Regions from separate parts of the Sporanaerobacter sp. PP17-6a genome, predicted to be linked through region 2. Evidence: riboswitches for the same ligand, from Rfam matches in the RefSeq annotation. Region 2 holds a riboswitch; the other holds the start of a gene.
The links. Region 2 has a riboswitch for S-adenosylmethionine ahead of metK (methionine adenosyltransferase). Riboswitches for the same ligand answer to the same signal wherever they lie in the genome.

Region 1: linked by a shared signal. The riboswitch ahead of PP176A_RS12850 (M20 family metallopeptidase) and the one ahead of metK (methionine adenosyltransferase) in region 2 are both predicted to bind S-adenosylmethionine.

The regions. Positions count from the first base shown of each region.
Region 1 is NZ_FMIF01000033.1:40,526-44,969, forward strand. Features, by position in the region: gene cysK (cysteine synthase A) at 1-418, shown strand, start outside; gene PP176A_RS12850 (M20 family metallopeptidase) at 937-1,839, opposite strand; SAM riboswitch class I at 1,938-2,049, opposite strand; gene PP176A_RS12855 (sigma 54-interacting transcriptional regulator) at 2,279-4,444, shown strand, end outside.
Region 2 is NZ_FMIF01000025.1:1,424-5,867, forward strand. Features, by position in the region: partial or broken gene PP176A_RS10295 (phosphodiester glycosidase family protein) at 1-1,288, opposite strand, end outside; tRNA gene PP176A_RS10300 (tRNA-Pro) at 1,451-1,524, opposite strand; gene PP176A_RS10305 (ferritin-like domain-containing protein) at 1,761-2,297, shown strand; SAM riboswitch class I at 2,391-2,502, shown strand; gene metK (methionine adenosyltransferase) at 2,572-3,759, shown strand; gene PP176A_RS10315 (PTS sugar transporter subunit IIA) at 3,975-4,418, shown strand; gene PP176A_RS10320 (PTS fructose transporter subunit IIB) at 4,439-4,444, shown strand, end outside.

The sequences.
Region 1 (4,444 bases), on a different contig from region 2:
AAGTAACATAGATGTATTTATTGCAGGTATAGGTACAGGAGGTACAGTTACAGGAGTAGGGGAGGTTCTAAAGGAGAAAAACAGTAATGTGAAAATAGTAGGCGTAGAGCCCAAATCTTCACCTTTATTGTCTGAAGGAAAAGCAGGTCCTCATAAAATACAAGGAATAGGAGCTAACTTTGTTCCAAAGATACTGGATCTTGATTTATTGGATGATATAAATACGGTATCTAATGAAGATGCCATTGAAACTACAAGACAACTGGCAAGGGAAGAAGGGATACTTGTAGGAATTTCATCGGGAGCAGCGGTCTATGTAGCACTACAATGGGCAAAGAAATTAGGAAAAGGCAAAACTGTATTGGCTATTGCTCCGGATAATGGAGAGAGATATTTAAGTACGGGAATATTTAGCTAAAATCAATTTATTTGTTGAAGTATTATTACCATAAAATTTACAAAACTAAAAAATAATACGGATTTTTTAAAATCCGTATTATTTTTTTAACTATAGGAAAATTCCATTTACCCTAATTTGGATTTTCCGTAAGATGGGTTTCAAAAAGTTTGGAGGAGTTAATTTATATTAAAAAAGAAACTTGCAATTTTAAATATGGTTGCAAAATTAAATTGTTAAAATTCATTAGCTTCATTCTTTAATTGATATTCAAACTCGTCTTTAATTTCTTTCAACAATTTTTTATTTAGAATTAATTTTAATCCTGTTAAAGCCAATGCCTCAGCTCCCAATAAAATGGCTCTGTCACCATCCTTTGAGCGAGCGGCTTCCCTAAATTCTATTGTATGTCCTACTAAATTGTCAGGACCTATTTTAACTGAAGGCTGAATAGTTGGAACTACATGACTGATATTTCCAACATCACTGGATCCACTGGCTTTATTTTCCGGCGAATGAATATCTAAACCAAAGGATTCTCAGATTTCTTTAAAAACATCGTCAAATTTTTTATTAGGCAGAATATTATCAACTGAATTTTGAAATTCAATAATATTTACCTTTGCTCCGGTAGCAAGAGCGGCACCATTAGCAATGCCTTTTATTCTTTGAGTGACTTTGTCGCATTTAATTTTTGTATCTGCTCTTATGAAAAAGCGGGCTTTGGCATATTCAGGTATAATATTAGGCGCATCTCCACCATGGGTAATTATTCCATGAATTCTTACATCACTTGTTACATGCTGACGCAGAGCATTTATCCCATTAAATAAAAGTATAACTCCATCTAAGGCATTAATCCCCTTTTCGGGAGCTGCTGATGCATGAGCGGATTTTCCTATGAATTCAAAATCAAGGGGATTTACCGCAAGAGATTTTCCTGTAGTATATGTTTTATTTCCGGGATGAACCATTAAACAAGCATCGATTCCTTTCAATAGATTATGCTTTACAAAACTTCCTTTGGCACTTCCGTTATTTCCTCCTTCCTCGGCAGGAGTGCCTAAAACTACAACTTTTCCTCCCGTTTCGTCCAATACTTTTCCTAAAGCAATTGCTGCCGCGGCACTACTGACTCCTATGATGTTATGGCCGCAAGCATGACCTAATTTAGGAAGTGCATCATATTCGGCTAAAAATCCAATGGTAGGACCCGATAAATGAGAAGATTCCTTTTTTGCAATAAATCCTGTGGGATGACCTGCTACATTTTTTTCTACGTAAAAACCTTCTGATATTAAAAGCTGTGTCAATAGATTACTGGCCAAGATTTCCTCATTTCCTATTTCAGGGTGATCGTGAATCTCGTGACTTATGGAAATATACTTAGAACTATTGGATTCTACATCTTTTAAAATCCTTTGTTTTATTTCTTCTGACATTTTAAGCATCACCTTCTTTTGACATATTATGAAAATGAAAAACCTCTTCTTAATTTAAAGTAAGAAGAGGTTTATATCAAAAGATGATACGTTCGCTCTTCTTATCTTCCAAGCTATAAAGCTTGCTGGAATTGGCACAGCATTCTCTAATGAAAAGAATCCGCTGCCGAAGTTTCATAGGGCCAGTCCCTCCACCTCTCTGGATAAGAAGTTTTTCATATTCAATTATTAATAATAAATTATACGAGCATTATTTAAAAATGTCAACAAATTTTTTTATAATACATCGTCACTTTACTTTATAGCATATAAGGCTTAAATAGGGTATAATGGATTAAATAACAAAATAATAAGAAATATTTTAAGTACAATTTTATGTGGCAGCTAAACGTTAAAATATAAAATTTAATGTTTAGCAAAGAAGGAGAATAAGATAAGTATGAAAAGGAACAAGGATAAAGTATATAATTTTTTAAAAGTTATGTCTTTAGATTTGTGTAATAACAAAAAGAGAGGTGTAACTGCCAGCGAAATATCAAAAGAATTAAATATCAAAAGAAATGTTGCAAGTCATTTGCTGAATGAATTGTATATGGAAGGCAAAGCAATAAAAATTAATACGAGACCTGTTTATTTCATAGACAGGGATGCCTATGAAAATAATTCTATATTGCAGAAAACGGTTGGTCATGTGGAAATCGGAAGAGGAACGGCAGTTGAAAAATACGATCCCTTTGACAAGATAATAGGAAGTCATGGAAGTCTTAGAGAACAGGTCAAAATGTGCAAGTCGGCTGCTACATATCCTCCTGACGGTCTTCCTCTGCTTCTTATAGGAAATAGCGGTACAGGTAAAAGTTTTATGGCACAAGTTGTATATGAATATGCAAAAAATAATAAAATAATAGCTGAAGATGCTCCCTATGTCATATTTAATTGTGCAGAATATGCAGACAATCCGGAATTGTTGTCGGCAAATTTATTTGGATTTGTAAAAGGTGCTTTTACAGGTGCTGATAAGGATAAAATAGGACTGTTGGAGGAAGCTAATGGAGGCTATTTGTTTTTAGATGAAGTTCATAGGCTGACTCCGGAAGGACAGGAGAAACTTTTTTTATTTCTTGATAAAGGAATATTCAGAAGATTAGGAGAGTCTAATAATTGGAGGTCATCAAAGGTTAGATTTATCTTTGCTACGACGGAAGAACCGTCTTTGAGTCTTATTAACACATTTTTACGTCGTATACCTTTAGTTGTAAGCATACCGGATTTGTTCGGAAGGCCTGTTCAGGAAAAATTGCAGATGATATACAATTTTTATCAGGAAGAATCAAAAAATATCGGAATAGATATTGTTGTCAGTAAACAGGTGATGGATGTTTTATTAAAGATCAATATATCGGGAAATATAGGAAAACTGAAGAATGCAATCAAATACAGTTGTGCGTCGGCTTATGGTGCATATGTAATGGACAGTGTTAAGATATTGAAAATACATTTATACGATTTACCTGCAGAAATTAAGACCAAAGTTGATTTTATTTTAACAGGAAGTATATTCAGCAGCATGTTTGTATCTAAAGATATACCTAAAGATTATGCCCCCAATGATATATTTGAAGATTCCACGATAAATAAAGAAACAGAGGTACTGCTTGATTCTATTCGGGATTATAAGAATAATAAAACCGATATACGGAATTTCAAGAAAAAAATGACGACAACCATAGATAAAGTTTTAGATAAAATTATATTTGAAGATATAGAAAATTATAATGACACTGTTTTTTATAATGAAACTAAGAAGGTTATACAGAATATTTTGAAAATTATGGAGAACTTATATGGAATCAGATATTACGGCAATGCATCCATCGTTTTTACATATTTGATAAATATAATGTATGATGGTATTACAAAAAAACTCGAAGGTAACTATGACTTTGAGGCTGCTTTGAATATTATAGAAGATGTTTTCCCAAAGGAATTTTTAATTGCAAAAAAGATGACAGGACTTATTGAGGTTAATCTTGATATGAAAACCGACAGATTAATATTAATTTATTTTACATTATATATAAATACATTTAACCAAGAAAATAACGGGGAAAATATTACCGCTGTAATTATTTCTCACGGATATTCTACAGCGAGCAGTATTGCAAGCGTTGCAAACAGGCTTCTGGGGCAGTTTATTTTTGAAGCTTTTGACATGCCTATAGAAATGTCTATTCAAGAGATTATGCATAAAATATGCAGTTATCTAAAGGGCATAAATACGTCTTCAGGGGTTATTATATTGGTGGATATGGGTTCTTTGGAGGAAATATACAGATCCATTGGGGATATTGTAAATGGAGATATAGGGATTGTGAACAATATTACTACTCAATTGGCCATAGGAGTAGGCAACAAGATAATAAGAGGAGAAGAATTAGAAAAAGTTGTATCGGAATCTGTAGCTGAAAATAATAATAGGTATAAATTTATTAAATATAACAGAAACAAAAAAGATGCCATAATCGTGACTTGTATGACCGGAATAGGAGTCGCGGTAAAAATAAGGGATTTATTTGCCAAATGCCTCATGGATAACAATATAGAA
Region 2 (4,444 bases):
GATTGTAATACTGATCATAACCCTTTACCGAGAATTTTCTGGTGGTTTCCGGGAACATATTGGAATCATCAGTAGTTACAGTTAAATAAGCTAAGGTTCCCTGAGGAGGATTCGAGAATACACCAACTCCGTCTACAACTTTTCTTTCAGTACCGTCTGAAGGTTTATTTACAACTGTTGGGGTTTGTTCATCTAAGGCTCTTACGGCCATAGTGGTTGACCCGCCTCCATCAAGGACTAATGCATTATAAGCACCTAAATCCTTCATTATTTGAGAGAATACCTCTTGGGACACTCCCTTAAAGGAAGTGTCTCTTCCGTCAATTGTTACCATAAGAAGTTCATTTCCATCTTGAGTTATACCCAATCCTGTTCTTGGGTTGTCCCCCTTGATATTAAGATTGGAGTTTATAGTTTTTCCATTTTCAACTATTCTGCTTCCGCCGCCTATGGCAAATTTTATTTTATCCAAATCAAGATCCGTATAATCAGGTACTGCGGAAAGTTTAAGTTCAACGGTATCTCCTACATGGAAATTATTTAAAAGGGTATCTTTGACTCTTCCCCTTCCTGTAAGTATGTATCCATCTTCAGGAATGTTCACAGCTTCTTGACCTACACGCACATCTGTTACAACGTCATTTTCCACTACTACCTCTATCATATCGTTAAATAATTTGTTTCCTATGGACTTTTGGCCCCAATGCCTATTATAAAGCATTATCTCCTCATATTTTTCACTGGCTTTGTTGACAGCAGATAATATGACTTCCGAGTTTGTTGCAGAAGAAACCGCTGCAAGTTTTTTATTGAAGTAATTAAGAGAAGGATTATTGTTCTCATCTAATACAAAAGCCGGAAGAGCATAATCTTTACTCATAGGCGAAGAAATCATGTCTCCGTCATTAATTAATGCTCCGAGAGAGTGAGGAATAGGATTATATTCGAAGAAATCTCCGTTTATTCCTCCTAGGGCCCCTGAATCTTTTACCATAGTACTTACTTTTTCTCTATTTGAAATTCCCTTTTTACTGAATAAGCCTTTGACTTCAGTATACTCATCTTTTAAATTAACCCTGAGAACATTTATATTCCACCATCCTTTAGTAGTAAATTTAAGGATGTTGCTGTATTCTACTCCGCTGGAGAGATGTTTCGAATTTTTTGTTTCATATATTACAGTAGGCATAACAGGATTAGTAGCTACAGTAAAAGCTGGGGAAGCTGCGGATAATATTGAAACGAGTACTAAGAGTAATATAAAAGATTTTTTAATTTCTTTTTTCATTAATGTCACCTCACTTGTTTTTTATTAATATTTACTTAAGGGAACCCCCTAAAAATATTATATAATTTAAATATCTCAAATTGATTACAAAATCATTACAATCATTTGACAAAGGAAAAAAATAACGAACAAAAAGAATTATATCTCCTTGTTCGCCATCAGTCGGGGTGGAGGGATTCGAACCCCCGGCCCCATGGTCCCAAACCACGTGCGCTACCAAGCTGCGCTACACCCCGTAACTATTATAGTATAATGTATCTTACGATTTCGTGCAACGTGACAAAATAAGTTAAATGGGAGATTTATTCATTTATAGATTAAGTATCCTTGAGAAATCAGCATTTTTCTCACTGTATCTATTGATTTGAAAGGGAAGTAAGAAATTATATTATGATGTTCAATTATATGAACAGAAATTCTTTCTAATCATATTCTATATTAAATCAATTAAATATATAAGGGGGAAAATTGTATGAAACAAATGGGTGGTAATGAGATAATACATGGAGGATATGCGGACCCGTCTCCATATCCGGAAATTAAAGTTCTGGGAGAAAATAAACTCTATGCGGAGATTCTGATGGATGACTATGCAGGAGGGGTTAGTGAATTTACAGCAATAAATCAGTACTTATATCATTATTTTATTTCCAACAAAGAAGCGGAAGAAGTCGCTAATATGTGGGAACGTATATCTATCACGGAAATGCATCATATGGAGATGTTAGCAGAAACCATTTTACTGTTGGGAGGCAATCCTATATACAGAGGGAGCCAAAATACAAATTGCTGTTGTTGGAATGCGGGATATGTATATTATGGATGTAACTTATGTGGCCGGCTTCATGCGGATCTTATGTCTGAATACGAAGCAATTCGAAACTATGAGAGACATATCAAAGAGATTAATGACCCTTATGTTCAGGCGATTTTGGCGAGAATTATTTTGGATGAAAAAGTTCATATTGAACATTTTAATAAGGCTATTGGAAAGTATTGCGGCTGGTAATTGAGCATTGATATTTTTTATTGACGAATCATTTTAGCAGTGTTATAATTTAGTCAAGTTCTTATATTGGAAATAATTGAATAAAAATCTTGAACCTTATCAAGAGTGGTGGAGGGAATGGGCCCTATGAAACCCGGCAACCTGAAATGTGTACTTACTTCAATGGTGCTAAATCCCACAGAAATGTTGTTCTGAAAGATGAGGTGCATTTGTTGCCTTTTCTTCGGAAGAGGTTTTTTTATTTAAAAAAACAGAAAATCAAGGAGGCATTTGTATGAAAAGATGGTTGTTTACTTCGGAATCCGTAACAGAGGGACATCCTGATAAAATCTGCGATCAGATATCGGATGCCATATTGGATGCTATATTAGAAAAGGATCCGGAGGCAAGAGTTGCTTGTGAAACAAGTGTTACTACAGGACTTATACTGGTGGTTGGTGAAATATCCACAAAATGTTATGTAGATATACCTAAGGTTGTAAGAAAGACTGTTAAGGAAATAGGATATACCAGAGCAAAATATGGTTTTGATGCGGATACATGTGCGGTAATTACTTCAATTAATGAGCAGTCCCCCGACATAGCTATTGGTGTAAATAAAGCATTGGAGCAGAGAGAATTGAGTGAAGATGAATTAGACAGTATCGGTGCCGGTGATCAGGGAATGATGTTTGGATTTGCCTGCAATGAAACGCCGGAACTAATGCCTCTGCCTATATCTTTGGCTCACAAGTTATCAAAGAGATTGGCGGAAGTCAGAAAAAATCATACGCTTCCCTATTTGAGGCCAGACGGGAAGACTCAGGTAACTATTGAATATGAAGACGGAAAGCCCGTAAGAGTTGAAAATGTTGTAGTGTCCGCTCAGCATTGTTCAGATATTGATTTACCAACTATCAGAAAGGATATAATAGAAAATGTTATAAGTAAGATAATACCCTTAAATATGATAGATGAGAATACCAAATACTATGTAAATCCTACCGGAAGGTTTGTTATCGGAGGTCCAATGGGGGATTCGGGACTTACGGGAAGAAAGATAATAGTCGATACTTACGGAGGCTATTGCAGACATGGAGGAGGGGCCTTTTCGGGTAAGGATCCTACAAAAGTAGATCGTTCTGCAGCCTATGCCGCGAGATATGTGGCAAAAAACATAGTAGCCGCAGGAATTGCGGAAAAATGTGAAGTAGGACTTGCTTATGCCATAGGAGTGGCAAGACCTCTGTCAATTTATGTGGAGACCTTTGGAACAGGAAAATTGACTGATAATGAAATTGAGAGCTTAGTTAACAAACATTTTGATTTGAGGCCTGCTGCAATCATCAGAGATTTGAATTTAAGAAGACCTATATATAGACAAGTTGCAAGCTACGGTCATTTTGGAAGGCCGGATTTGGATCTTCCTTGGGAAAGAACCGATAAAGTAGAAGAATTGAGAAAAGACGGATTTAAACTTTAATACCATTGAAAAATTTTTAAAATTTAGAAGACATGAGTTAGTTTTAAACTGATCTTATGTCTCATTTTTTATATGAAGTTAAATAATTAAATTTTACCGATATAACGGTAAGATTAATATAAATAAAACGATTTCATAATACTATAATTATAAATAGATTATAAATATAGCTAAAATGTGATACTTATCAACGAGACAATTAAAGGAGGATATAATTGGATATTTTTAAGAAGGATTATATATTTTTAGATATTGGTTTAAAAGACAAAGAAAACAGTATTGATTTTATTGCCGGTAAGGCTGTTGAACTAAGCATATCCAATGACAAAGATCAAACAAAAAAAGATTTATGGAGCAGAGAAAGGGCATTTAATACCGCCATTGATGAAACAATAGCAATACCACACACTAAGTCGGAATCAATTAACCTTCCGGCGATATTCATCATAAAGTCGAAGAACATCATTGACTGGGGCGGAAAGAATATTAAACTGATTATATCCTTTTTGACTCCTAAAGAAAATAAGGACAATATCCATTTAACCATGTTGTCTAAAATATCCAGGAAACTTGTGGATGATAAATTTAAGACTACTTTAAACGAGTCTGATGATATTAATTTAATATATGAATTAATTATGAGTGCTTTAAATTCTTAAAATTGAAAGGAGAGAATATTATGGCA